One region of the Ornithinibacillus sp. 4-3 genome, then DNA from elsewhere that is predicted to be linked to it. Evidence: a T-box and tRNA genes for the amino acid it is inferred to sense, from the RefSeq annotation. Region 1 holds a T-box; the other holds one or more tRNA genes.
What was found. A T-box is a leader RNA that pairs with one kind of tRNA and senses whether it is charged. The one in region 1 lies ahead of tyrS (tyrosine--tRNA ligase), so its partner is inferred to be a tRNA-Tyr.
Positions count from the first base shown of each region.

Region 2: it encodes a tRNA-Tyr, which carries the amino acid that the T-box ahead of tyrS (tyrosine--tRNA ligase) is inferred to sense. The anticodon was not compared.

Region 1 covers NZ_CP162599.1:2,304,716-2,319,901, reverse strand. The annotation lists gene AB4Y30_RS11360 (transglycosylase domain-containing protein) at 1-1,581, opposite strand, end outside; gene AB4Y30_RS11355 (hypothetical protein) at 1,832-2,026, shown strand; T-box leader at 2,158-2,358, shown strand; gene tyrS (tyrosine--tRNA ligase) at 2,405-3,676, shown strand; gene AB4Y30_RS11345 (YeiH family protein) at 3,861-4,892, shown strand; gene rpsD (30S ribosomal protein S4) at 4,978-5,580, opposite strand; gene AB4Y30_RS11335 (GAF domain-containing protein) at 5,845-6,327, opposite strand; gene ezrA (septation ring formation regulator EzrA) at 6,909-8,585, shown strand; gene AB4Y30_RS11325 (cysteine desulfurase family protein) at 8,616-9,767, shown strand; gene AB4Y30_RS11320 (DUF4282 domain-containing protein) at 9,850-10,131, shown strand; gene thiI (tRNA uracil 4-sulfurtransferase ThiI) at 10,422-11,624, shown strand; gene AB4Y30_RS11310 (small, acid-soluble spore protein, alpha/beta type) at 11,699-11,902, shown strand; gene tpx (thiol peroxidase) at 12,349-12,843, shown strand; gene AB4Y30_RS11300 (class I SAM-dependent methyltransferase) at 13,025-14,014, shown strand; gene AB4Y30_RS11295 (molybdenum cofactor biosynthesis protein B) at 14,040-14,549, shown strand; gene AB4Y30_RS11290 (universal stress protein) at 14,613-15,047, opposite strand.
Region 2 covers NZ_CP162599.1:315,941-331,126, reverse strand. The annotation lists gene AB4Y30_RS01760 (YbbR-like domain-containing protein) at 3-1,229, opposite strand; gene cdaA (diadenylate cyclase CdaA) at 1,219-2,040, opposite strand; gene AB4Y30_RS01750 (Spo0E family sporulation regulatory protein-aspartic acid phosphatase) at 2,280-2,465, shown strand; gene rocF (arginase) at 2,615-3,511, opposite strand; gene AB4Y30_RS01740 (MMPL family transporter) at 3,815-5,929, opposite strand; gene AB4Y30_RS01735 (phosphomevalonate kinase) at 6,226-7,326, opposite strand; gene mvaD (diphosphomevalonate decarboxylase) at 7,339-8,316, opposite strand; gene mvk (mevalonate kinase) at 8,336-9,316, opposite strand; gene AB4Y30_RS01720 (hydroxymethylglutaryl-CoA reductase, degradative) at 9,306-10,601, opposite strand; tRNA gene AB4Y30_RS01715 (tRNA-Lys) at 11,114-11,186, opposite strand; tRNA gene AB4Y30_RS01710 (tRNA-Gln) at 11,294-11,368, opposite strand; tRNA gene AB4Y30_RS01705 (tRNA-Tyr) at 11,396-11,477, opposite strand; tRNA gene AB4Y30_RS01700 (tRNA-Thr) at 11,526-11,601, opposite strand; tRNA gene AB4Y30_RS01695 (tRNA-Glu) at 11,636-11,707, opposite strand; gene AB4Y30_RS01690 (DUF1540 domain-containing protein) at 11,861-12,016, opposite strand; gene fabI (enoyl-ACP reductase FabI) at 12,155-12,928, shown strand; gene AB4Y30_RS01680 (AbgT family transporter) at 13,023-13,997, opposite strand; gene AB4Y30_RS01675 (ABC transporter substrate-binding protein) at 14,088-15,186, opposite strand, start outside.

The DNA.
Region 1 (15,186 bases):
ATTTTTAACAGGGTCTTCATTGATAATCATAGAATATACTTTTGCAGCTGGAATATTATATGAACTTGCTAAGGCTTGACGTGCAGATACTAAGCCATAATTACCTCCACCATAGTTACCCACCTTATATTGTGTACCTGGGAAATCAACTGGTAAAGGAATATCTGCAAGCACAGAACCTGGTTGGATAACGCCTAATTCCATTGCTGGTGCATAATCTAGTAGAGGTTTCATTGTACTCCCATTGGAGCGCTTAGCATTTGTTGCATAATTCCATTCATTGTCTTGAGTGAATTCTCGACCACCGACAAAGCTAAGAATTTTACCTGTTTTGTTTTCGATTAACATAGAGCCTAGTTGAATCTGGTCCATAGTTCCATCTTTAAGCTTTCTATCTGGACCATAATGTGGGTACTCTCTAGCAACTTTCTGCTGTGCATCATAGATTTTTTTATCAATTGTTGAATGGATATTGTAACCGTTTCTTCTTAAATCACGATCTGCTAAAATTCTGTATTCCTCATGTAGCTCTGCATTTTTTTCTAGATCATCTAATGTATAACCATCTTTTTCAGCAAGTATTTCCATTAGAATATCTTTTGCACGATCTTGTAATTCATAGGTTAAGAATGGATATTCCTCAACTGGTGATTTCTTCTTCTCAATGAAGTCTTCTTGAATTGGATATTCTAATGCTTCTTCATATTCTTCTTTTGTAATATATTCATTCTCATGCATTCGCTTAAGCACAGTCTTCATTCGGTTAATACCTGGCTTCAATCCATCTTCTTCTTTTAAATCACCGCCATTTGTAAACGGTGTGTAAGCAGAAGGGCTTTGTGGTAAACCAGCTAGATATGCCGATTGAGCTAAATTTAGATCTTGCACATCTAGCCCAAAAACACCTTGAGCAGCTGTTTGTATCCCAGCAATATTACGTCCTGAAGAATCACGTCCATATGGTATGATATTTAAATAAGACTCTAAGATTTCATCTTTAGAAAAGAACTGCTCTAAGCGTAGCGCTAATAAAATTTCTTTTGCCTTTCTTTCAAATGAAACTTCATTTGTTAAAATTTGGTTTTTTATTAATTGTTGGGTGAGTGTACTACCACCTGTTTGAACATTAGAGTTCAGTACTTCTTGTAAGACAGCACGAACAATTGCTTTTGGTACAATTCCTTTATGTTCATGAAAATATTCATCTTCTGTTGCGATAACAGCATGGATTAATGTTTCAGAAACATCCTCAAGTTCAATAATCTCACGATGTAAGTCCGTGCGGATATCACCTAAGTAAACATTATCTGCGAAATAGAGCTTTGAGGTTTCTTCAAAGTCATAGATGTGCTGTTCCATATCTTCATAACTTCTGATGGGTTCATCCTTTACAAGTGATGCGAAATAGCCTGCACCAACCCCACCAGCAAAAAATACACCAATGACACCAATAACGATAAAGAATAAAATTACATTCCAAAAAACATCGTAGGTTACTCTAAATGATTTGGAAATTTTATCCTTATTAAAGTAACGTTTAACGTCTTGTATACTTTTCTTTTTATTATGTTTAGAATTCACTATAATACCTCCTAAATAACCATCTTTTATTATATCATAGGTGAATTTAAAGATGTATCATTTGATATATTTTTCCAGTTTGGAAAAAGTGTATATTTTCTGCAAGAAATTCGTTATGCTCATACAGTTTGTGGACATGATAATTTACTTTGTACTTTCCACTAGTGATGCGATTATTATAAGCCTATTGCATTATTAGAATCAGATGATAATCTTATAACAAAATCCTGGTGTAATTGGAGGTGATAGAATGGGAGTAGGTGCTGGTTTATCCATATTTTTATACATCGTTGGACTTTTTATACTCTATGTAGTAATAGAGACAGCGGTAAGAAGAGGTATTGATAGCTCAGAAACGAGCAGAATGTTGAAAAAGATGCTGGAAGAACAAATGGATAAGGAAAAAAAGTATAGAATAATTAGGACTTTAAATTTGTTTGTTTGAAATTATATCTAAAATATACATTTCCTAACCATAAGCTATTGCGAAAATAGATTTGACATGTCTTACCTAAAACATTTCTTATTGCATTCTTTTAATATTTATGATAGAACTATAAATAACAAATTTAAAAATACTTAGCGATGAAAGAATAAGTAGTATTGTAAATCCCTAACATAGAGAGCTAGTGGTTGGTGGAAACTAGCAAATATTTACATACGAATTACAATCTGGAGCATTTCTATTTTAGACGGTGGTTTGCACCGATATCAAACCTAGAGTGGCATATCATTATGCAACAAGGGTGGTAACGCGAGGATAAGCTCGTCCCTTTTTTGAGGGACGGGTTTTTTTATATTTTTTTATAGAGGAGAAGAAAAAGTGGATATTTTACAGGATTTAGAAAGTCGTGGTTTAGTACATTCAGTGACAGATAGAGAAGGGCTTCAAGCACATTTAAGTAAGAATGTGGTTACTCTATATTGTGGATTTGATCCTACAGCAGATAGTTTGCATATTGGTCATTTACTACCAATTACCATGTTAAAACGATTCCAATTAGCAGGACATCGACCTATTGCATTAATTGGTGGAGGTACAGGAATGATTGGTGACCCAAGCGGGCGTACTTCTGAAAGATCACTTAATACAGCTGAGGTTGTACAAGGGTATAGTGAGAGTATTAAAAATCAATTAGGTTCACTGCTTCAATTTGATGAGCATGAAAATTCGCCATTAGCTAGAAATAACCATGATTGGTTATCGTCGAAAACATATATTGAATTCTTAAGAGATGTTGGCAAGCATTTTACAATTAATTATATGCTAGCAAAGGATTCTGTTTCTTCGCGGATTGAGCAGGGAATCACATACACAGAGTTTAGCTATATGTTGCTACAATCTTTTGATTTCTATAATTTATATGTTCAAGATAATTGTACATTGCAAATTGGTGGTAGTGATCAGTGGGGGAATATTACGGCTGGAATGGAGTACATCCGTCGTTCCCGAGAGAATCAAGAAGAAGAGATTCAAGTTTTTGGCTTAACAGTTCCATTAATTACAAAAGCAGATGGCACGAAGTTTGGTAAAACGGCTGGTGGGGCAGTATGGTTAGATAAAGAAAAAACTACACCATATGAATTTTACCAATTCTGGATTAACACAGATGATCGTGATGTAATCAAGTTTATTAAATATTTTACGTTCTTATCAGAAGAGGAGACTTCTTCATTAGAAATAGAAGTTGTAGAGCGCCCAAATGAGCGCAAAGCACAAAAACGTTTAGCGGAAGAAATTACGAAATGGGTTCACGGAGAAGAAGCATTAGCACAAGCAATTAAAATTTCGGCATCTTTATTTAGTGGAGATGTAAAAACTTTGACAGCTAGTGAAATTAAACAAGGATTTAAAGATGTTCCTACATACGTAGCTGAGCAAGGGGATATGAGCTTAATTGATTTATTAGTAGATGCTAAAATCTCACCTTCACGTCGTCAAGCTCGTGAAGACATTACTAACGGAGCAATTTATATTAATGGTGAACGTAATCAAGATCTCAATTATGTATTGGAGCAAGCAGATCGCATCGAAAATCAATTTACTATTATTCGTCGCGGACGTAAAAACTACTTCTTAATACAATACAATTAAAAGTGGCTATAGACTGAGGCAAATATAAAAAACATCCGTAATGTTTTTAGAAATTTTAATTTGTCTCAGTCTTAGCTTTGCATTATATTTTCGAAATATTAGCTTTTATTGGTCAAGATAGGGAATTTTATAGTAAAGAAAGCCATTCGAGATATTATAAAAACTAAAAAAAGGCGGTGACTTCATGAGTACTTCTTCACAAAATATCAAGCCAAAGAAAGAAACGGAAAGCCTGTTAGCCGGAATTATATTTGTTTTAATGATTGGAATCATTGCTCATATTATAGGAAAAGTATATCCAGTAATTGGTGGAGCAGTTACTGGGATTATTATCGGTTTTCTTATCCGGAATTTTATTGGGGTTCCTAAGATTTATGAAAAAGGTCTTGATTACACAATAAAAAAACTGCTTAAAGTAGCTATTGTCTTAATGGGATTCTCATTAAGCTTTTCTACTGTAATCAATGTAAGTGGTAGTGCTGTAGTAGTAGTCCTGGTTAGTGTGATTTTAGGATTAGTATTAACTTACTTTGTTGGAAGAATGTTTGGCTTATCTGGAAACCTTCCATTATTAATTGGAATTGGGACTTCGATTTGTGGGGCTACAGCAATCGCAACAACTTCACCAATTCTAAAGGCAAAGGAAGAAGAGTTTGTTTATGCAGTAAATACGATTTTTGCGTTTAATATCATTGCGGTGATTTTATATCCAATGATTGGACAACTATTTGATTTATCTGATCATGTATTCGGAATATGGGCGGGAGCAGCAATTCATGATACATCATCTGTAGTTGCCGCAGGATATATGTATAGTGATGAAGCTGGTGGAACAGCTGTTATTGTAAAGTTGCTAAGAACATTAATGTTAATTCCACTTGCATTATTGCTCGCTATTTTTGTGAGTTATCGCTTCAAAAAAACGAATCAAGTCGACACAGGAGAACGTGTGAAGATTAGTAAAATCTTTCCTTATTTTATCTTAGTTTTTGTTGGTGTGGTCTTGTTAAATACATTTATCCCATTTCCAACAATGGTAAGTGATTCTACAAACTTTGTTGCTAAATTCTTAATTATTATGGTAATGACTAGTGTAGGATTGAAAGCGAATTTTAAAGATATTGCTCGGATTGGAGCACGGCCATTTATTGTTGGATTAATTTCATCTGTTATTATTGGTGTTGTCAGTATAACTTTAATTTTAATTTTACAATAGAATAAAAAAGTATTATTTTTACTTTTATACAGAAAAACTACATAAAAAAACCGCTGTTTTCCATAGGAGAACAGCGGTTTTCGTATTAATGACGTGAATAGAATTCAACGATTAATGATTCGTTAATTTCTGCTGGAAGTTCAGAACGCTCAGGAAGGCGAGTGAATACACCTTCTAATTTCTCAGCATCAAAAGATAAGTAATCAGGTACAAAGCTGTTTGCTTCTACAGCTTCTTTAACGATGCTTAAGTTTTTAGATTTTTCTCTCAAGCCAATTACTTGATTTGGTTTTACGCGGTAAGATGGAATATCTACACGCTTACCATCAACAAGAATATGACCATGATTTACTAATTGACGAGCTTGTCTTCTTGTACGAGCTAAACCTAAGCGGTATACAAGGTTATCAAGGCGGCACTCAAGTAAAACCATGAAGTTTTCACCATGAATACCTTTCATTTTACCAGCTTGCTTAAATAAGTTGCTGTATTGACGCTCGTTTAAGCCATACATGAAACGTAATTTTTGCTTTTCCTGTTGTTGTAACCCATACTCAGAAATTTTCTTTCTGCTTGCTCCGTGCTGACCTGGAGCGAAAGGGCGTTTTTCTAATTCTTTACCAGTTCCAGTTAATGAAATACCGTAACGGCGTGATTTTTTCCAAAGAGATCCTGTGAAACGTGACATCAGACATCTCCTCCTTAATATATGTTTTAGCATAAAATAAATTAAGTGTGCTCCTATACGTTGTCCATTATGTTTTCATGTACCATCGCTCCAGCAGCAAAGAGTTACACGATACACCTCTTTATTATGTAGAGGAACAAAATGGGGGCAAGCGTTGGTTCACTAAGGCTACTTTTATTTTACACAAAGTACATTATATGTTCTAAAATAAGGAAAGTCAAATGTTTTCGAAAGAATTCCTAATAAGGATAGGGAATTTAATTCTTATTTTAAAAATGTTTTTAAGTGCTCAATAAATTCTTCTAAGTATTTCTGGTCAATTTCATCAAAACGATCATAAATAGGACTATCAATATCTAACACACCGTATATTTTGTCATCCATGATGATTGGAATAACAATTTCTGATTTACTTGCAGCATCACAAGCAATATGGCCAGGAAACGCTTCAACATTGGCTACAAGCTGTGTTTTTCTCTCTGCTGCTGCAGTTCCACAGACTCCTTTACCAATCGCAATGGTTGTACAAGCTGGTAATCCTTGAAAAGGTCCAAGTATTAATTGATCATTTTTCCACAGATAGAAGCCAACCCAATTAACATTGTCTAAAAATTGATTTAATAATGCAGATGAATTAGCTAAAATAACTATTTCATCGGTTTCTCCTGTTATTAATGCATCTAACTGTTTTATTAATAACTGATAATCTTTTGATTTGTCACCAGAATAATTTTCAACTTGAAACATATGATCTCTGCCTTTCCTAATTATAAATAGTTGATTTCTACTATATTATAGCATGGATATTTCCAATGAAAGTATTAGATGATTGAAAGCAGTTTTCTTAGGACCATTTTATAAAATTAAGAAAGTATAAAAATTGCGTAAAGTAATGCTTATTCAAAGCTAGCGTTGTCTAGCTCCGAGCGCCAAAAACTAAGAGCTAACGCGAGCCGCCCTACAATAAGTCAACATCGGTTTTGTTTTATAAGGAAGCCCAACTAAAACCAAGCTAAAGCCTAACGTTGGATACCCCTAAAGGGGCATGTTTCCTTTATCTCGGTTGTGCCCCTCCAATCTCTACGTTTTTCGACGCATAGGACGTGCTAGTGCAGGCGTTGCGACAGGAAGTCGCGTTCTTAGCCTGTAAGGGCGCTCTGCGCTTTTCGTTCTAAAAAGGCGAATTATTTGTAAGAAAATATCGAATTTTTAATATTATTGGATTTTATTAGCCAAAAATGGCATTTACATGGTATTATAAAGGGTATTAAAAAAGATATGTTGAAAATGAAAATTCATCTCGGGAATATAGATTAGGGGGCAACACAATGCCATATATCATTGGAACTGCATTATTAATCATAACTATTATAATTGTCGGACTCATTTTGCGTAAAAAAATATACGATGATGTGGATAAGAAAGAAATGTGGAAAATGGACATCATGAATCGCGATACAGCTGCACAGCTTTCCCGAGTAAAGAATTTAAATTTAATGGGAGAAACGCAACAAAAGTTTAATACTTGGAAAGATCGCTGGGATCGAATCGTTACAAAAGTGCTGCCAGAGGTTGAAGAGTATTTATTTGATGCAGAAGATGCAGCAGATCGTTATCGCTTCTCAAGTGCTAAAAAAATATTATCAGAGATTGATCAAACTTTACATAATGTAGAAATAGAGATTGAAGAAATATTAGCAGAATTACATCAATTGCTTGAAACAGAAGAAAAAAACAGAGAAGAAATGGAGCAATTGTTGCCAGAAGTAAAAGATATCCAAAAAAGGCTCATTCAAAATGGTTACCAATACGGACATGCATTACCAGCATTTGAAGCAACTATCAAAGAAATAGAATCTGAAATCACAGCATACAATGAACAAGTAGAGTCTGGTAACTATATGGAAGCACAACAATCAGTAGAGAAGATTAAGCCAGAATTAGATGAGTTTTTAACTAAGCTTGATGAGTTTCCAAAAATTTATAAGACAGTTAAGGATACTTTACCAGCTCAAATTAAGGAATTAGCACAAGGTATTCAAAAAATGAAAGAAGAGGGATACCGAGTAGAGCAACTGGGACTTGAAAAGGAAGTAAAAGGATATGAGCAGCGTTTAGAGGATTGTATGAACACCCTGAAAAGTGGCGATAATGCAGAAGTTAAAGTGATTATAGAAGAAATGGAAGAAAGAATCAAAGAGATTTATGAAGATTTAGAAAAAGAAGCATTAGCTCGTAACTATATTGAAACAAAATTACCTAGTCATGAGAAGCAAGTAGAAGAGAATTTGGCTAGCTTTGAAGAAACAAAAAGAGAAGTTGAAATGTTAAAATCAACATATTACTTTGAAGACAGTGATATGGAAAAACTTATGACTATGGAAAAAGAAATTAATCAATTGAAGAAGTCTCATGAAGAAATAGAGCAAGAACTTGAGGGAGAATCAATTTCGTATTCGGAAATTCGTGGCAATTTAGAGGCCGGCTTTGAAAAGTTAACAACATTAGAGGAGAAACAGACTGCATTTAAAGAGTTTATCCTTAAATTACGTCAAGATGAATTAAAAGCAAAAGAAGATTTAGAAAAAATGAAAAGACAAGTAAATGATATTCATCGAAAATTAGTTAAAAGTAATGTTCCAGGGATCCCAACATTTATTTGGACATTATTAGAGACTGCTGTGGATAAAAACACAAAAGTATTAAAAGCATTGGATAATAAACCTTTAGATATTACTGTAGTTCGTCATGCATTAGAGGAAGCAAATGATGCAATTGAAAATACGATGGAACAAACAGACAAAATGATTGAACAAGCATATTTAACAGAACGAGTGATTCAGTATGCAAATCGTTATAGAAGCCAAGTTCCAGAGCTTGCGGAAAGATTGAAAGAATCTGAGCGATTATTTAGAGCATATGAATATGAATTAGCATTAGAAAATGCGGCAACTGCATTAGAGGAAATAGAACCAGGAGCATTGAGAAGTATAGAAGCGAAATAAAAGCTTGCGGAAATAAGGAGTTTTCATTACATGATTTATTTTGATAACAGTGCTACAACAAAACCAAATCCATCTGTACTCAGTAGCTTTTTAGAAGTATCAGAGAAATTTTTTGCCAATCCTTCCTCCATTCATCCATTAGGAGGAGAATCAGAAAAGTTATTAACTGCAGCTCGCACGCAAATTGCTCAAATTTTACAAGTAGAAGCAAATGAAATTATTTTTACATCAGGTGGGACAGAGGGAAATAGCCTAGCGATTAAAGGAATTGCTGAGCAATATCAGTCACGTGGAAAGCACATTATCACCACAATGATAGAACACCCTTCTGTATATGAGACATGTAAAGCTCTTGAAAATAAAGGGTTTGATATTACTTATCTTCCTGTTAATGAAGATGGAATTATCTCTGTTGATACTCTAGAAAAAGAGATTCGTGAAGACACCATACTGATTAGTATAATGCATGTGAATCATGAAATAGGCTCCATACAACCAATAGAACAAATTGGTAAAATAGCGAAAAAGCACCCTAAGCTCTATTTTCATGTTGATGGTGTTCAAGGACTTGGAAAAGTTCCTTTACACATAAAAAATAGCGGGATAGATTTATGTACCTTCTCTGGACATAAAATTCATGGTTTAAATGGTACTGGAGTTTTTTATGTTAATAATAAGATGAGAATCCATCCTTTATTTCATGGAGGAGAGCAAGAAAGAAAAATTCGCTCAGGAACAGAAAATTTAGCAGGTGCTGTTGCATTTGCTAAGGCGCTGCGATTGATAAAGGATAAAGAAATTGAGGGAAGAAAGCATTTAAAGTCTATCCAAACATATTTAAGAGAAGAGTTAGAAGAGATGGATGGAATTTATCTAAATTCTCCAACTCACGGGGCACCACAAATTTTAAGCATTTCTGCACCTGGATGGAAGCCGGAAGTCATTATTCATAAATTAGCAGAAAAAAATATTTATATTTCCACAAAATCTGCATGTTCTTCCAAGCAAGATGAACCTAGCCGCGTAGTATTGGCGTGTGGATTTGGAGAAGATCGCGCTGCTTCTGCACTGCGTATTAGTCTGTCCTATGATAATACAAAAGAAGAAGCGATGACATTTATCGAAGTGTTTAAAGAAACAATTATGTATTTGAAGAAAGTAATGGAAAAACAATCAGTTTAATGCAAGAAAGAACCCTCTAGTATGATAACAATGCTATATGATCACATTCATATAAATATATTTTAGAAAGGGAGCAGGTTGAATGGATAAATTTTTAAATTTTGATTCCATGATTACTCCACTTATTATTAAAGTTGTTTTCTGGATTGGAGTTGGGGTTTCAGTTCTTGCTGGACTTAGTATGATTATTATGGGATTAAATTCTACTTTCGGAAATGGTTTCCAGGTTATATCTGGACTTGCTACAATTGTTGTTGGTCCTATCCTTGTAAGAATTTATTGCGAACTTTTAATTATTATGTTTAAAATGCATGAGTCACTTCAAGACATTCGTCAGACTTTAAAAAAGCAATCTATTGATTAATATTATTTTATTAAACATACTAAGAATAGTGGGTAAGGTCATTGACCTTACCCACTATTTCCTTTTTAGATATAGTGAGACACAGTTTTAAGACTGGAACAAATGAAACTTTAAGTTATAGAACCGAACAAAGTACAAAAAAGCCAAGTATATTTCCGAAGCGAGGATTTTCTATAATCCTGTTTGGGAACTACTAACTAAAAATATTTTTATTTTTTTCTAGTCGACAAAACATGGATTATTCTTTACAATGAAAGACGATTTAATAATGAATAGATGGAGAAGATAACATGCAATATGATCATATTTTAATTAGGTATGGTGAATTGGCGTTAAAAGGGAATAATATTAAACAATTCATCAATCAATTACAGAGAAATATTCGACATAAATTAAAAAAATTTCCTAACATCCAAATAAAAAGAACCCAAGGTCGTCTTTTTATTTTATTACATGGAGAAGATCCACAGCCAATTATCCAAATTTGCAGAAATATTTTTGGTATTTCCAGTTTAAGTTTGGCTATAAAAGCAGAAAATAATGTAGAAGAAATAAAAAAAGCAGCTTTATTCGCATTGAATCATGCAGAAAATATTAAGACATTTAAAGTATCTGTTCGAAGAGTAGATAAAAAATTTTCGTATGGATCACAGGAAATGAATCAAATCTTAGGTAAACATTTACTACAGAATACTGAAGATATTACAGTGGACGTACATCATCCAGATGTTGAAGTAAAAGTAGAAATTAGAAATACGGGTACATTTATCACTTCAAGTGTAATTCAAGGTCTTGGCGGATTACCTGTAGGAACAAGTGGAAAGTCATTATTATTACTTTCAGGAGGAATTGATAGTCCTGTCTCAGGATTTTTAGCAATTAAGCGTGGTGTCGCTATTGATGCCATTCATTTCCATTCTCCACCGTATACAAGTGAACGTGCAAAACAAAAAGTAATTGATTTAGCAAAAGAATTAACAAAGTATACAAAACGAATTAAAATTCATATGGTGCCATTTACAAAGCTACAACAAGAAATTTTTAAAAAAATACCAGATGGATATGCGATGACCGTGATGCGTCGAATGATGCTTCGAATTAGTGAGCAAGTATGTAAAGATAATGAATTACTTTCAATGACTACAGGTGAAAGTCTTGGACAAGTGGCTAGTCAAACAATGGAAAGTATGAATGCAATCAATGAAGTAACGAATTTTCCAGTATTAAGACCGCTAATTTCAATGGATAAACATGAAATTATAAAAATATCTCGTGAAATAAATACGTATGATATTTCAATTCGTCCTTATGAGGACTGCTGTACGATTTTTGTTCCAAGATCGCCAAAAACAAGACCAAAGCGCGAACGAGTTATCGGTTATGAACAAGCTTTTGATTATCATGAATTATTACAAGAAACAATTAAAGGCATTGAAACAGTAACGATTACAGATGAAGAAGAAGTAAGCCCAAAATTTGACAATCTTTTATAAAACTACCAACTATTTTTGTGAATGATTTCTTCCTTGGCTACACAATATATGTTTACCGAGGAGGTGAAAGTCACATGGCAAATAACAATTCAAATCAGTTAGTTGTACCTGGAGCTCAACAAGCGATTGACCAAATGAAATATGAAATCGCTCAGGAATTTGGTGTTAATTTAGGTCCTGATTCAACATCTCGTGCCAACGGATCTGTTGGTGGTGAGATCACTAAGCGTTTAGTGTCTATGGCTCAACAACAACTAGGTGGGCAAAATCAACAATAATTCGAAATAAAAACAAATAGGAGCTATTTCCAAATATGGAAATGGCTCCTTTCATTTTGTTGTATAGTAAAGTATAAAATTTCCCCAAGGTTGGTTCTTATTCGGAGCTAGCGCTGTCTAGCTCCGAGCGCCAAAAACTAAGAGATTTCACGTCACCCTACAATAAAGAAGATTTGACGATTGGCAAGCCGTCAGGCACAGACAGAGTCATAGTCGTACTTTCATCGACTAAGTTCGGTCACGTCACGAACACCAACTTCGATACTAGCTCGTCGTTTCCGTCGTGCCCTGTGGGTAGAAAGCCAACATCGGTTCGTGACGTCGCGTTTTTAGTCTATAAGGGTGCTCTACGCTTTTCGGTCTGTATAATTGATATTAGTGGACAACCTTTTCTATTCTCTTCATAATGGTAATAAATACACTTTTAATCAGAGGAGGAAATGTAAATGGTTCAAGTAACTTTTGCACAAAAGCCGGTAACATTGATTGGTCCGGAGATTCAGGTAGGTAATGATGCACCAAATTTTAAGGTGTTATCTAATGATTTACAAGAAGTTACCTTAGATAAATATGATGGAAAAGTAAAAATTATTAGTGTTGTACCTTCTATAGACACAGGTGTATGTGCTGCACAAACACGCAGATTTAATGAAGAAGCAGCAAAATTAGATGATATTCAAATTTTAACAATTAGTATGGACTTACCATTTGCCCAAGCACGTTATTGTGCTGCTGAAGGGATTGATAATGTAGATACATTATCTGATCATCGTGATGCAGACTTTGGACAAAAATATGGAGTATTAATGGAAGAATTACGCTTACTAGCTAGAGCAGTTTTTGTTGTAGATGCAGATAATAAAGTCACTTATGTGGAATATGTAAGTGAAGTAACAGATCATCCCGATTATGATGCTGTATTAAATCACGTAAAAAAATAATTACTTATAAGTAGAAAAAATATAGAAAAAGCAATGGAGGATGATTAAGTGTATCCCATTGCTTTTTTATTTGCTTTGTAGAATATAAACATATTTATTATTACTTAAATCTCGTTAGGATACATCTAGTAAGAGGTTTGATACAATAAGAGGAAGTATAGTAAGAATGATGGAGGATTATATGGAACAAATAAATGTAGAACTTATATTTAATTGGTTAGATAAAGCAACAGAAATGATGCAAGAACATTTAAACGAAACTTATTTAGATAGTTTGCCAGCAGCGATAGAATTATTAATGGATGATACATTATTTGATAATCTAGACAAGGATTTGGCAAGCAAATTATCAGAAGTAGAAGCGATTAAAATCGAAGCATATTCACCAGTGGATATAAGAAAAGCTATACAGCTCACAATTTTAAAAGGAATGAAGGATTCAACACAACCAAATCATCTAATGACACCAGAAGCTGTGGCATTATTAGTAGGTTATTTTGCAGAGAAACTAACACAGGATAAAGAGGAATTACGTATACTTGATCCTGTCTGTGGAACGGGGAATTTATTAACAACAGTTATTTCTCAGTTAAATAAACAAACAGAAGCATATGGAAGTGAAGTTGATCCTACGCTAATTCAAATTGCTTTAACAAGCGCTAATGCACAACGAATAAATATTGAGTTATTCCAACAGGATAGCTTGCGTCCATTATTTATCGATCCAGTTGATTTAGTTATTGCAGATTTACCAGTAGGTTATTATCCAGATGATTTAAGAGCCAATGAATTTGAATTAAAAGCTACAGAAGGTCATTCATATGCACATCATTTATTAATTGAACAGAGTATACATTATACAAAAGACGATGGGTATCTAATATTTTTGATTCCAGAGTTTTTATTTAGCAGTGAACAATCGGATCAGTTGCATAGTTTTATCCAAAAATATGCAAACATTATTGGAGTTATTCGTTTACCTGATAGCGCATTTAAAGCAGGTAAAAATGTAAAAAATATCTTTATTATCCAGAAAAAAGGTGAAAAAGAAGCACCTAAACAGCCTTTGTTAGTCAATCTACCTTCCTTAAAAAATACTGCAGGCATGAATGATATATTAGAGCAGATGAATGAGTGGTTCAGAAACTATCAGGAACAATATATGCAATAAATTAATGGAGGAGGATCGAAAGAGATTGAGTTTATTTGATCATCGAAAAAAAGAAAAACGAATTAATTGCCAAATAGTTACTATTAGTGATACACGAACAGAAGAAACAGATAAAAGTGGAGATTTAATACGCCAATTATTAGAAGAAGCAGGCCACTACGTGATTAGTAAAGAAATTATTCCTGATAGTGCGCCAACAATTGAGCGTGTAATCCGATCTGGCACTTTTAATCCGGATGTAGATGTAATTATTACCAGTGGTGGAACAGGGATAGCATATCGCGATGTTACGATTGAAGCAATACAACCATTGCTTCAAAAGGAAATTGACGGCTTTGGTGAATTATTTCGAATGCTTAGCTATTTAGAAGATATTGGCTCAGCTGCGATGATGTCACGTGCTATTGCAGGAGTATGCAATCATAAGGCTATATTTGTTATTCCTGGGTCAAGTGGGGCAGTTAAATTAGCAATGAATAAATTAATTCTCCCTGAGCTAGATCATGTAATACATGAAATACAAAAAGATATCTGATAAATGAGCAAATAAAAGAGAAGGGGTTCGCCTAAACGCGATTTGCCCCTTCTCTATTTATTCTTATCTTACAACTAATACATCACATGAAGCATGTCTAGTGATGCTTTCAGAAACACTACCGATTAAAAAGCGTTCTACAGCATTTAATCCAGTAGCACCACAAACAATTAAATCAATTTCATGTACTTTTGCAATATCCTTTGCAATTTTTACTTTTGGAGATCCATAATCAATTGTTTTGTCAATTTTTTCTACACCGTTTTCTTTCGCAACTTTAATATAATCTTCTAACAATTCAAGTGCATATTTATTTGCACGTTCTGCTAAAGTACGATCATACGCCTCTGCAGTAGCGAAAGTACGTGAATCAATAACATGAGAAAGAACTAATGTAGCATCGTTACTCTTTGCCATATCAATTGCTTTGTGAAATGCCTTTTCTGCTGCTTTTGAACCGTCAATTGCAACTAAAATTTTTGAATATTTTTGTCCCATAGTCCATCCCTCCTATTTCAATTATATACCCTTTTTTATAACTATCAATTGTATATTTAGTGAATTTTTTTATATTTTCTTAAAATATCAAGTGTTTAAGAAGTATAGGACAATGAATTTCATGCTTTCGTAAAAATGT
Region 2 (15,186 bases), 1.7 Mb from region 1:
ACTTACTGCACTCTTACCCTTACTTTTCCATCTTCTGATGTATATTCCATATCATCTGGACCCTCAATATCAACTGCTAACTGATGGTCTCCTGCTACTAATCCTTCAATATTTACAGATACTTTAATTTGATCAGCTGATAAGTCATCAATCACCTTATCGCTTCCAACTGCACGAATAGTAATTCTCTCATTTGTAGGTTCCAAGAATTCGAATGACTGATCATCCGTTTTCTTTACACTAATTGCCATGTCTTCAAATAGTTTAGGCTTTGCTAATTCAACATCGATGGCAATATTCTCTTCATTTACCACAGTATTCTCTGGTAAATCTAGTTTTACCTCTATTTCACCAGATTCATTCAGCTCTGATAAATCAATTTCCTCTGTATTAATCTGTTCAATTTCTGCTAAAGCTGCTCTTGAACCAAATACTTCTACCTCATTTGCACTAGCCTCTGCAGAAATTAGTTCAAATCCTTCAGGTAATTCACCTGTTGTATTTACTTCAATCGGCACTGTCTTGCTATTTTGTTGAATATCTACCGAAACAACTACTGAAGTCGGCTCAATTCGTACATTTAAACCATTTCCTTGGCTATCATATACATTTACTGGCACTTCTCTATTCGTTACAGATTCTCTTAATCCAGATACATCAATATACGCTTTAACCATTGCCACTTGATCCACTACACTTCTTGAACTAATAATTTGTACTGTTTCAGGTTCAATTGTTACTTCGCCCAATTCATAGCCTGTTGGCAATTGGTCTTGATTAATAAAGTCAACTGTCACTGGAAACTCTTCCATGGCTCTTTCTTCTATTCGAATAACAATTGTTTTTGGATCAATATACACGTTAATATCTTCAGAAATTCTCGAATGCTCTATGTTTACTGTATGTGTTCCTTCACCTAAGTCAGTTAAATCTACAAAGACATCAAAGTTCCGCTGCATTACTGTAGAAGTAAGTATTGCGGTTGGTCCTTCTAAAGAAACTGTAACATACTCTGGCACACCACTAACTACATATTTTTCACTATCAATACGAATATCAAGCGGGATATCATTTAGAGTTTGTGTTTCCTCAGAAGCAGATGGAATTCGGGATTCAGATTGTGATTGTGATGTTGTTACTTCAATATTTACAAATACATAGATAAGTATTGCAAAAGCTAAAGATACAGCACGCACAAACCATTTACTATTAAACCATTTATCCATCATTTTTACCCCTCCAATTCCACATTTTTTTCTCAGGGGTCTTCGCACTTATTGATAAATTCGTTACTAAATATTCACGTAGCTGTTCTAAATTTAACTCTCTACGTAGCTCACCATTTTTTGTACAAGAAATATTTCCTGTCTCTTCAGAAACAGTTATTGTTAATGCATCTGTTACTTCACTAATCCCAACTGCTGCCCGGTGTCTAGTTCCTAATTCTTTAGAAATAAATGGGCTTTCTGATAATGGAAGATAGCAAGCCGCAGCAACTATCTGATCGTTTTTCACAATTACCGCTCCATCATGCAAAGGTGTGTTTGGTGTAAAAATATTTGTTAATAATTGCTGAGTCAGTTGACCATTAATTGGTATTCCTGTCTCTGCATAATCATCTATTCCTGTTTCACGTTCAATCGTAATAATCGCACCGATACGACGCTTGGCCATATAATTACATGAAGCCACAATAGCATCTATCGTGTTTTCTAACATTTCTTCTACGGATTTATGACTTCTAGAAAAAATACTTCCCCGACCTAGTTGTTCTAGCGCACGTCGTAATTCAGGTTGGAACAAAATGATGATTGCTAGGAATCCCCATAGGATCGCTTGGTTTGTAATATATTGGAGGGTTTGTAAATCAAGAATGACACTAGCCATCCTTACCCCTAGAACAATAACAATTCCTTTTAATAATTGAATTGCTTTCGTTCCCCTGATCAACATGATCAATTTATATAAAACATACCAGACGAGAGTAACATCGACAACTATTCGAATAATATTTAAAATATTTAAATCCCCATCAAGCATGTTCACACATCCTTACTTCCCCTGTCCGTTTTAAATTATATCATCCTATATTATAACATATTCTATTCTCAACTTCGTCTGAAATACTACAGTTGAAATATATTAATTTAAAAATGTAGTTTCTTATTTTGATTTTTATGTTTAAAATATTTCTGAATCATAAATAATATAAAAAACTATTGTTTATAGTTGCAATTAGCTGGGTAATTCCATAGTATATTCTCAAAGGAGGGGTACCAATGCGTAAATCCATACTGAAAAAAATTGAACAAGTTCGGGAAGAAATGTTGATTTTGAGTGATTTACACGGAATGTCCTCGGAAATTGTCCTCCAAACAAGTAAACGACTTGATGGTTTGATTAATGAGTATCAGCATATTATAAAAAATGAAGATAAATCAAAACAATGTAACATCAATTCTTAAAACAAAAGATTTATAAATAGCTTTCCAAATAAAGCAAATGTCCCTTATTTTTTACTTATCAAAAGGTAATAAGATTAGGGACTTATGTTTTTCTTGGAAAAGTAATAAACCAGCTCCTTACCCAGCAGCTGGCATAAAATATTAATTATTTATTTTAATTTTTCACCAAATAAAGAGCCTACTAATGCTACAGCTAATGTAGCAGTTTTATTGCGATTATCTAAAATAGGGTTAACCTCTACAAACTCCGCTGAAACGAGGAAGTTTGCTTCTGCAAGCATTTCCATCGCCAAATGGCTTTCACGATAAGTCATTCCACCTAACACAGGAGTCCCAACACCTGGAGCTTCTGAAGGATCTAATCCATCTAAATCAAGACTTAGATGAACACCGTCCACACGTCCCTTCAAAAATTCGATAGCTTCCTCCATCACTTTTGGCATTCCCATACGATCAATTTCATGCATCGTATATACACGAACTCCGATCTCTTCAATCAACTCTTTTTCTGGTTCGTCTAGAGCACGTGCACCAATAATAACAACGTTTTCCGGCTTAATTTTTGGAGCATATCCTAATACATTAGTCAGATGTTTATCACCAAGACCTAAATTTGCTGCTAAAGGCATCCCATGAATATTTCCAGTTGGTGATGTTGTATCTGTATTTAAATCACCATGCGCATCATACCAAATAACACCTAAATTATCATAATGCTTTGCAACACCAGCAAGTGTACCTATCGCGATACTATGGTCTCCACCTAACACAAGTGGAAAATGGCCTTTCTCTTTTTCCTGATCCACCATCTTCGCTAATAATTCACTTGCTTCTGCTACTTGATTTAAATTACGTAATTTCTTGTTTTGTTCTTCCTTAGAATCAGGTCGAGAAATTGCAATATCTCCTAAATCGGCAATTTGATAATTTAAATTTTCTAACCTTTCAACCAATCCCGCATAGCGAATCGCACTAGGACCCATATCTACTCCACGGCGACTTTGGCCTAAATCCATCGGCACTCCAATAATTGAAATTTTTTTCATCATAAAAGCCTCCCCTCTATATCTCTTATTTTACCTAATAAAGGGTCGCTGACTCAACTCGACAAAACATTGCATATATATACAATCATTTCCTGGGAAATGACAAGAAAACAGATTTATTTTCTATGGGATAAGAAAGTATAAAAGTTTGCAAAAATTTATTCTCATTCAGAGCTAGCGCTGTCTAGCTTCGAGCGCCAAAAACGTAGAGATTTCGCGTCACGCCCTACAATAAGTCAACATCGGTTCGTTACCTCACCGTGTTTCCTTTATCTCGGTTGCGCCACTCCAATCTCTACGTTTTTAACCGGACGCTCTGCGCTTTTCGTTCTCCTTTTCAAAAAGAACCAATAACCCTGGCATTAATATCCCTCGAATCAAGAAAGTATCCATTAATATTCCTAAAGCAACAATAAATCCAAATACAAAAAGTACTTCGACTGGCTGTGTCATCAATACAGCAAAGGTAGCGGCAAGAACAATTCCAGCAGATGAAATTACTCCTCCAGTATGAGCAACAGCAATCTGTACTGCTTCTTTAACAGAATGAAGCCTTCTTTCCTCTAAATAACGTGATACAAGAAATATATTATAATCAATCCCTAAAGCCACAAGGAAGACAAAGGCATACACAGGTACCCTATTGCTAATCGTATCAATATCAAATAGTATATTTACCAAAAATATTCCTAAACCTAAAGCAGCTCCAAAGGAGAATAAAATTGTCCCCATCATAAACAAAGTAATTCGGAATGACCTTGTTAAAAAGATAAGCATACTAAAAATTAATATTGTTTCTAAAACTACAATAAGGATTAAATCTCGATTACTTACAGAACGTTGATCCAATGTATAAGCTGTTTCTCCTGCAAAATGAAGTTCACCTTTTAATTCTGCATCACTAATGATGTCATTAGATTTTTCTCTGATGGATTGCAGTGCATCTATTGTGACTACATCATATGGACCCTCTGCAAAGGTTAAACGATACAATATAGCTTGCTCATCTTCCGATATATTATTAATACTTACTGTACTTACTAAATCTTGTTCTTGAAGTTGTTGCATGATGATCTGACGGTCTTCTTCGGAAATAGCCTTATCAGACTCCCATAGCACAGATGTTGGAGCTAAGTCTCCTTTATCAAAGCGTTCCTCAAGAACTTCATAACCTAAACGGGAAGGCATATCTTCTGGAAAAGACTTCATCGTATCAAATTCATTATTTATATTTAATAAATTAAATGCTGATAACAATAAAAACCCAAGCACAATAATAACAGAACCTACTGGCTTCCTAACAACCAAAGAGCCAACCTTACTCCAAAATGAACTTGCCTTCATATGCTCATCACCAACACGAGGAATTTTTGGCCAGAAGGAAGTACGTCCGAAAATCGTAAATAAAGCAGGAACTAAGGTGATGGCAGCTATCATAACAATTAATACTGCCACACTGAAAATAGGACCAAAATTCCGGTAATCGCCAAATTGAGCGAAAAATAAAATGAGCATCGCTAATAAAATTGTCGTTCCTGAATAGAAAATAGGAACACCAATTTCACGCATTGCTAGACGCATCGCCTCGTATTTATTCTCATGCTTCTTCAATTCTTCCTGAAAGCGAGAGAAAATAAACAAAGAATAATCAATAATAACCGCAAATAATAAAATCATCATAATCGATAAAGATTGACTTGCTAATTCAATACCAGCTACGCCTATAAAACCAAGTGTTTGATTAACCACCTGGTAAACAAATCCAGCTGCAAGCAATGGAATTAATGCTAATAATGGAGATCGATAGGTGAAAATTAATAGAACAAGAATAATTCCTACTGTAGAAAATAAAAGCACAAAATCTGCTCGGCTAAATAAATTCGATGTGTCTACAGCAATACCGGCCGGACCCGTAATGTACATTGGAATATCGGATTCTTTTTCAGCAATATTGTAAATATGTTCTAAAACTACTTTAATTTCCTTTGTATCTAAATCTGCCGTTAGCGTGAACGGCACAAAACCAGCTTTCTTATCTTCAGATAGAAAATTGCCGAGTGCTTCAGGCGGTAATTTTGCTAGTGGCACTATTTCCTTGATTTCTTTAATTTTCGCTTCCTCAATTGCTGTGACAATCGGTACAAGTTCTTCTGCTGTTATTTCGCCATTCTCAGATTCCCACACAAGAATAGCTGGTATACCATCTACATCTACAAAATACTCTTCTATTTTTTTCTCCGCAATCACAGAAGCTTTATCTGCCGGGAGTAACGTACTGAGACTAGATACTTTATAATCCTTAGGGTTGGGTGAAAATAATGTTAATAAAATAGCAATAACGACCCAAGCAATAACAGTCAACCATGCACCTTTCATCGTGGAAACATTATTCGTAATTCTATGAACAATCTTTTTCATCATGTTCCAGCTCCTTATTGTATCTTTACCTATCTTCTTTCCATATTATACCTCTATACTCCTTTTATAGAAGAAAGATAAAAATTATGACTCTCTTTTCTTGATGGAGAGTGTTAAACATTTACCACATTGTAACTTGCCTAACTTCGAGCGTGTGAATTAGAAAGAGGTTAAACCCATGAAATATTGCTGTAAATAATATTTCACTTGATTATTTAGATAATAAAAAACACTTGATAGTGTAGCAATAACTACGACCTATCAAGTGTCTTAACGCTCAAATCGGTGAATATATGTTAAATTACATGTGCCCCTAGTGGATAAATATTCATTTCTAATGGGAAGATTCCTGCTTCTTGCCATAACTCTTTCAATCTATCAGCTTCATTCTCCGTCGAAACAAAGGCAATCCCGCAGTCTCCGCCACCAGCCCCAGAAGATTTCCCTGCTCCATCTAATTGTTCTGCACGATCTCCGAGTTCTTCTAATAATGGAGTCTCAATCGCCGTGTTTGCATGCTTTCCTAATGTAACTAAAGCTGCACGATTTTTCCTAATCCCTTGAAACACAAGAGACATATCCTCTGTTTTCAATCCTTTTGCAAACAGCCCCACAGCTATTTTACTTTCCTTTAGGAAATTCTGATATTGTGTTTCATTTTCTGTTTGTAGCTTCTTTACATTTTTTACAAGATGAGAGGTAGAAGCTGGCGAACCTGTCCAGCCAACACATAATAATAATGTTTTTGGCACTTCAATTGTTTCTATCCGTAAGCATGGCCACTCCTTATTCACAAGTGACTGCACTGAATCAAGCTGTATAATTTCATGATATAACCAATTTCCGTCAAAGGCATAATAATTCACCAATCCACCATATGTTGAAGCCGCTATATCAGCGCAAGAGCCATTTCCCTGTATGCTAAAATGGGTAATTGCTGCTAATTTAAAAATAACATCCTTCGCCGGTTCCCCTGGTAAGAATTTTGTTAGAATAGCCGTAACTACACCTGTAACAACAGCCGCACTTGAGCCGAGACCATATTTAACTCCTGGACGATCATCTAACTCACTACGAACCGCTAAAGAAAATGGAGTGGTTTTAATATTTTGCTCATGCAAATAATTCAATGTTATTGTCATTGCTTCTTGTACAAAACGAATTCGCTTATCATCTGATAACACCGTCACACGCTTATTCGCATAACTCCAGTTTAATTGGTCTAACTGAAAACTTTCTAAAGTTAAAGAGCCTTCTTCGCTAGTCTCGCAAGTTACATAAATAAAACGATTTACTGCTGTTACAACTAAAGGCTGATGAGGTTCCAATACAGCAAACTCACCAGCCAGCATTAATTTCCCAGGAACCTTTATACAGAATCGCCCTTGTGGTTTCAAATTCCTCAACTCCTACAAATAGGATATTCCTTGCCCAGGTTTACTCAAAGTCACATTGGATACACCAGGAATCTCACGTAGAATCTGTTCTATTTTCGATTCATATTCTGGTAAATAAAGTACTTTGACATTTGGTCCAGCATCAATTGTAAAATATGCTGGAATACCCATTGCGCGGATTTCACGAACTTTTTGCATTACTCTCATTGTCTTATCTAACCAATAAGTAAATGGCGGGTCTGCTCCTAATGTTGTGGCATGCATTTTCAAGCAGTTCGATTCAGCAATTGCTCCAACTTTTTCAAAATCTTTAACGATAATTCCTTGTTTTATTTCTGCTAAATCATGTGGAACAGCCGATAACCAGCCTTCGTAAAACACAGAAGTATCAACCGTACGCTTCATGCCAACACGACTAGAAATGTCTTTCATTGTATCGGATAAAACAACCGCTGCCATTCGCACATCCCAATGATCAGGTGGCACGATAGGAACAGCAAAGGAATCAGAACCGTCTTCCTTCTCACCCATTTGCCATTCCGCAAAGCCACCATAAATCGAGCGACAAGCTGAACCTGAGCCTTGACGAGTAATTTTCGAAAGTTCCTCATCACTAATATCTAGATTTAATGCTTTAGTAGCCGCTCCTGCTAATGCTGCAAAACCAGATGCAGAGGATGCAAAGCCCGCAGCTGTCGGCACATGATTAATCGAATGAACATCTGCATATACATTCGGTATCCCTGCATGATCACGAATTAGCTGTAAAAATTTTGAAACACGATCATATTGATTACCAGTAATTGTTGTACCATTTAATGAGAAAGTATCCTCTGTTAATTCTTCATTAAAATTAACTGTTGTTTCTGTATAAAAGCCATCTAAGGTTAAAGATAAGCTGCTATTTGTTGGTAGGATAAGCTTTTCATTTCTTTTACCCCAATACTTGATTAAGGCAATATTCGTATGTGCCTTTGCTGTTGCCTTCATCATGCTATCCCCTTTTTACCTATTTCATTACTTCTTCATTTTCCTCTTTTTTACGTAATACGAATGACCAAACTGCATGAGCACCAAGCTTTTTCAATTTCTCCATTAGTTGATGGGAATGTAGCTCATTCTCTGCTAACGCAATAATACAGCCCCCATTACCACTACCAGTGAGTTTAGCTCCTAATGCACCTTCTTGGAGCGCATAATAAATCAAACGATTCAGTCCAGCATCACTTATTCCTAATGCTTCTAGCTCTTTCTGCGCTTCATTTAATAACTGACCTAATAATTGTTTACTTGCTTTCTCTAACGCATCACGTACTTGATGTGTAATTTCCCCTAAACGCTCAAATTTTTCTTGAATTTTCTGAGGTGCTTTCTTTAGTAGTCTTGTCACTGAGTCAATTGCAGAACGGGTATCTGCCATTCTCCCTGTGTCTGCCACTATAAAATGAAAATCACTTTTCGGTTTAATATATCCAACAGGAGACTCTTTCTCAAACCAAACAGGACAATCAGATGTAATTGTTAATGAATCTATTCCACTTGGGGAACCATGGGCATGCTTTTCCGATACATTTGCTAGATGAAGCAATTGATCCATTGTATATTCCCGTTCCACATAAGAAAATAGAGATTTTACAACTGCTATCGCTACAGATGCACTAGAACCTAACCCTTTTCCTGGCGGGATAGATGAACGGATGCGAATTAATAAATCCTGACATGGTAAGTCTAGTACACGCAGTGTTTCTTTAATACATGCAACAATTCCATCCAAAGAAGCTGGAGCTGAATCAATAGGTCCGTGATAAAATGTACTATCAATTTTCACAGCACCTAAAACATATTCCACTTCTGATTCTACTCCCACTAACGGGAATGGAACTGCAATTGCTGGTTGACCATGTACTACTGCATGTTCACCAACTAAAATTAGCTTACTATGAGCTACACCGACAGCTACTTTTTCAGTTCTAATTTTTTCAATGCTCATTTTTGTATTCTCCCAATAATTGTTCAGCCTTTCCGACACGGATATCCTTCAGCTTAACAAGTTCATTAGCAATGATATCCACTAATTCCCCTGTCGCTCCTGCTGCAATCGCTACAGAGCGAGAATGGAGCGCCATATGCCCCTTTTGGATACCATCTGTTACCAAAGCCTTTAATGCACCTAAATTTTGCGCTAATCCAACTGCTACAATAATTTGTGCTAGTTGCCCTGCTGATTCAATACCAAGAATTTTATGTGCTAATTTTGCCATTGGATGAACTCGTATGGAGCCTCCAACAATTCCTATAGACATTGGTAATTCCAGTTCACCAACAAGATTCCCTGCTTCATCTGCATACCATTTTGTCATCGAACTGTACTGCCCACTTCTAGCTGCATAAGCATGTGCCGCAGCTTCGACTGCACGCCAGTCATTTCCGGTTGCAATAACTACAGGATCAATACCATTCATAATTCCTTTATTATGTGTCACTGCACGATATGGATCTGCAGCAGCAAATTCATATGCATGAATAACTCCATCTCTTACTTCTTCACCTGTGAACCCTTCAGAACCAAGTAAATGTGTTGGAATCACACATTTTGCACGTGCGAGGCAACGATCAGTTAAATTCGATAAAATTCGTAAATATACTTTTCCCTCTGCAATACGTTCTATTTCTGGCGCAACAGATTCCACCATCGTATTAATGATGTTTGCACCCATTGCATCACATGTATTGATATAAATATGCAGAACTAACATTTTATTGTAAGTAGATTCTGCATCCTCATTTAAAATTCGAATGTCAATATCATTCGCACCGCCACCCCTAGCAACAATACTTGGGTAAGCTTTATTTGCTTCTTTTATAATAAATTCTTTTTCACGCATTAACGCCTCTTTCGCTGCATGAAAATCTGAACAACCTACTACTTGAATTTGCCCAATCATCACTCTGTCTGTCGCCTCTGTCTGAAAACCTCCAGCGTCACGGACAATTTTTGCAATATAACTTGCCGATGCAACAATAGATGGTTCCTCTACAGCCATAGGAATTGCATATTCTTTATCATTAATGAGGAAGTTAAGTCCTAGTCCAAGTGGAAGCGGATAAGTTCCAATGACATTCTCAATCATCTTATCTGCTGTCTCAACAGCTAATGTCTCTCTAGAAGCTAACTCCTTAACATCCTCTTCAGAAAAAGAATGCAATTGAGCAATAAGCTCTCTACGTTCATCAATAGACATTTTATAAAAACCAGGAATTCTAGAAGTTGTCATGGTATCGCATCCTTTATATTTTCAGATAGATCAATTAAAGTTATTCTTATAATTAAGCATTTATTTGTCGTGTCTCAGAATGGATGATGTATACGTAGTTCCATATAATCCACTAGAGAGCTAGTTATTTTTACACGAATTCATTCTCTGCAAAGTGCCATACTAGTTAATATCAAGGATTCGCCTTTAGTATGACTATAAATTTGTATCTCCCTTTAGAAACAGTAAACATAATTCTTCATTTTAAATTCAAAGAAAATGAAATAAAATTACTGCTTCTATTATGTAAAAGAATGACCTAAAATGCAAATAAACAAGGCTATCTCCTACTAGAGTCACCTTGCTTACCATTTTTTCCATATTCATATCTAAAGAAAACTTGACAAGCCCAGCCAATAAAGGCTAAGGTTTGACTTAGCTATACACCATTAACATAGATTACAATCATAACCTTTGAACAACGGTGATACTAGAGTATCCTTTTTGTCGTGCTTCTTTGTTAAAAAATGTAGTGAGCCATGAAGGACTCGAACCTTCGACTCTCTGGTTAAAAGCCAGATGCTCTACCAACTGAGCTAATGGCTCATTTTTGTTAATCTTACTTTCATGATATCCAGCGTTCATCTAAACAGACCTTACATTAGATTGTTTATGCAAAAAATATATACTTCACTTAAAAATAGACATAAAAATGGCTGGGCTACAAGGATTCGAACCTTGGAGTGACGGGACCAAAACCCGTTGCCTTACCGCTTGGCTATAGCCCAACTGTGAAAAAAATATAATATAAAGTATGGAGGGGGGCAGATTCGAACTGCCGAACCCGATGGGAGCGGATTTACAGTCCGCCGCGTTTAGCCACTTCGCTACCCCTCCGTATTATTAACCACATTTTTCATTTTATTCAATTTAAAATAAAAAAAATGGTGCCGGCCAGAGGACTTGAACCCCCAACCTACTGATTACAAGTCAGTTGCTCTACCAATTGAGCTAGACCGGCACATATACTTATTAAAAAATAAGTATAATGGTTATGACCCGTACGGGATTCGAACCCGTGTTACCGCCGTGAAAGGGCGGTGTCTTAACCGCTTGACCAACGGGCCATGTATAAAAAGCCAACAAAATTTATTATATATAGCTTCAACTGTTTTGTAAAGAGAATATTTCTATTTTCTAGTAATTTTTTTACGTTTTTTTACATATACTCATAAAGCGGCGTCTCCACACTTTTTTAAGCTAGAGACGCCTGTTTTAACTTATGATTTAGGAACAAATGTCTTACAATCTGTTTCTGAGCTATGAGAAGCTTCATTCCCAAGCTGACTAACTACATAAATAGAATCTGCACCACATTTATTCCCATTTTCCCAGAAGAAGCAACTTGAAACTGCACAAAGAACATCCTGTGCCAAACCCATCACCTCCTCATTACTTATTATGAACGAAATACATATCATCCATACATTAGGCTAAGAGTAATAAAGTAGAGCATCGCGAAATTCTTTCAAATAAGATATAATGTTATACATATTTATCTTGGAGGTGCTCAAGTGTCAGGTTTATTACAAGGAAAGAATATAGTTGTTATGGGTGTTGCTAATGAGCGAAGCATTGCCTGGGGGATTACGAAGTCTCTGCATCAAGCAGGTGCTAACTTAATTTTCACAAATAGACAAGAACGTTCGCAACAAAAATTAATAAAATTATTAGAAGATAATAGCATCACACCTAAGCTCGTAGTTTCATGTGATGTAGCTAGTGATGAAAGTATAGTTGAAGCTTTCTCTGAAATTAAAGAGAAAGTAGGAATTATTCATGGTGTAGTTCATTCTGTAGCTTTTGCAAGCCGTGATGATTTAAAAGGCACATTTGCTGATACATCACGTGATGGCTTTTTATTAGCTCAGAATATTAGTTCATATTCACTCGTTGCAGTTACAAGAGAAGCTAGAAAACTAATGACTGAAGGCGGAAGCATCGTAACACAGTCTTACATAGGAGCTGAACGCGTTGTGAAAAATTACAACGTGATGGGAGTAGCTAAAGCTTCCCTTGAAGCAAGTGTAAGATACTTAGCTGAAGATGTAGGAAAAGATGGAATCCGCGTAAATGCTATTTCTGCAGGACCAATTCGTACACTATCCGCAAAAGGTGTATCTGGCTTTAATGAAATTAATGCAGTAATTGAAGAAAAAGCTCCACTACGTAGAAATGTAGATCAAGACCAAGTAGGAGATGCTACATTATTCTTCATCAGTGACCTTTCAAGAGGTATTACTGGAGAAGTACTACATGTCGACTCTGGTTTTCATATTATCGGTTAAAAATATAAAAAGGTCTCGTTAGGTACCCTCCCAAAAACTAGATTTATTCCTCTATTTTTTGGAAGACAGTACCTCGAGACCTTTTTTCTTTTATTTATAAATGTGTGTATACACCAGGTCCAAATGGTAAACCTGTGAAATAGAAAATTAGAATTAGCACAATCCAAGTTAATAAAAATCCAAGAGAATATGGAATCATCAATGCCATGTACGTACCAATATTAGCTTTTTTATCATATTTTTGCATTAATGTTAAAATAATAATCATTAATGGATATAAAGGTGTAACAATGTTTGTCGATGAATCTGCAATTCTGTATGCTACCTGGATAAATCCTGGATGATATCCTAGCTGCATAAACATTGGGATAAATACCGGCGCTTCAATAGCCCATTTCGCTGATCCTGATGTAATCAAGAAATTTAAACATGCTGTAAATAAAATATAACCAAGAATCAATGGTAATCCTGTAAAGTTAATACTTGTTAAAAATTCTGCACCGTTAACAGCTAACCATGTCCCAATATTTGACCAGTTAAAATATGCAATAAATTGTGCAATGGCAAATACTAAAACGATATAGCCTGACATATCTTTAATTGCTTCTCCCATGTACTTACTCACGTCTTTACCAGACTTGATCTTCTCTACAGTAATTCCATAAGCAAGTCCCACAAGAATGAATAATATTAAGATAAGTGGAACAATCCCATCAATAAATGGGGAGTCTGCAATTCCACCTGTTTCACTTCTTAACGGACTATTCGGAAGCATAAGTACTACAAAAATTAGTAACATATATCCTCCACCTGCAAGTACTGCATTACGCAATGCTTTTCCAGCTTTCGGATGGTCCTCAACATCATCCTCTTCCACCTTATCGCCTTCGTATTTCCCTAAACGAGGTTCAATAAATTTTGAGGTAATCAGACCACCAACAACGGTTAAAACAAAAACAGATACTATATTGAAATACCAGTTTGACAATGGACTAACAACCATTGAATCATCAAGAATTCTAACTGCCTCAGTAGAAATACCTGCTAATAAAACATCCGTCCCTGCAATAAAAAGTCAGCTATCGATTAATAATCGATAGCTGACTCTCAAAAGTATTTTTCTTTCCTAATCATTACACGGAATATTTTTTAATGCTATTTATTCACTAACAGATGTATTCCAGAATACACCACCTAGAAACTCTGAAAATCCTTGTACTTTATCTGTTGTAGCAACAATCTCATCAAACTTACCTAAAATAGTAGCAGGTAAATATTCATCCCATAAGAATCCTTCAATTTCATTCCAAATTTCTTTAGCTTCCTCTTGAGAAGCTGCAACATTTAACTCTTGAAGTGACTCTGTAATATATGGATCACTTGTCCAACCAGCCCAATTAGGATTTAATAAAACATGTTTTGTTGGCGTTGCAAAGAAAGGACCAGATGCTGTTAAAATCTCCCAGTTTTCTGGATCTTCTCTACGTTCAGTCAATGTTGGCCAATCAAAAACTTCAAGCTCCACATTCATACCAATAGCATCTAACTGTTCCTTCATTACTACAGCTGCATTATACTGTCTATCATAATCACGAGAGGTAAGAATTCGAACTAATTCCCCATCATATCCAGCTTCTTCAAGTAATTGTTTTGCTTTTTCTGGATCATTTTGATTATAAGCATCTAAACCAGCATCACTATACCAATTCTCTGAGCTATTATTCATATATCCTGGGTCTAGCTCATAAAAATCAGTATTTGCAAAAGCAGCATGCATTACACTTTCTAAATCAAAAGCTGCATTTACAGCTTGTCTCATTTTAGGGTCAGCAAATACACCTTGTGCCTTATTGTAAACTGCCCATTGAGTTCCATATTCAAATGTTATAACTTCTACATTATCCGCAGCCATTAATTGATCATAATTATCATATGGCGCATTTGTAATCACATCATATTCACCACTCTGTATCCCAGCAATTCGCGTAGAAGCATCTGGTACAAACACGAAATAGATATCATCTAGTAAAGCTTCCTTCGCTCCACTTAGACCATCAGTTGGTGCATCAACTGGTTGATAATCTCCAAATGCAGACAATTGAATATGTTGGTCTTGTACCCATTCAGTAAATTTAAATGGACCTGTTCCAATAAATTCAGTCACACCTGTGCTATCTGCATTTTCAACAATATCCTTTGGCATAATAGCCGCTAGTAAGCTAGGGTCAGCAAGAATATCTAGTGTATCAATTTTTGGT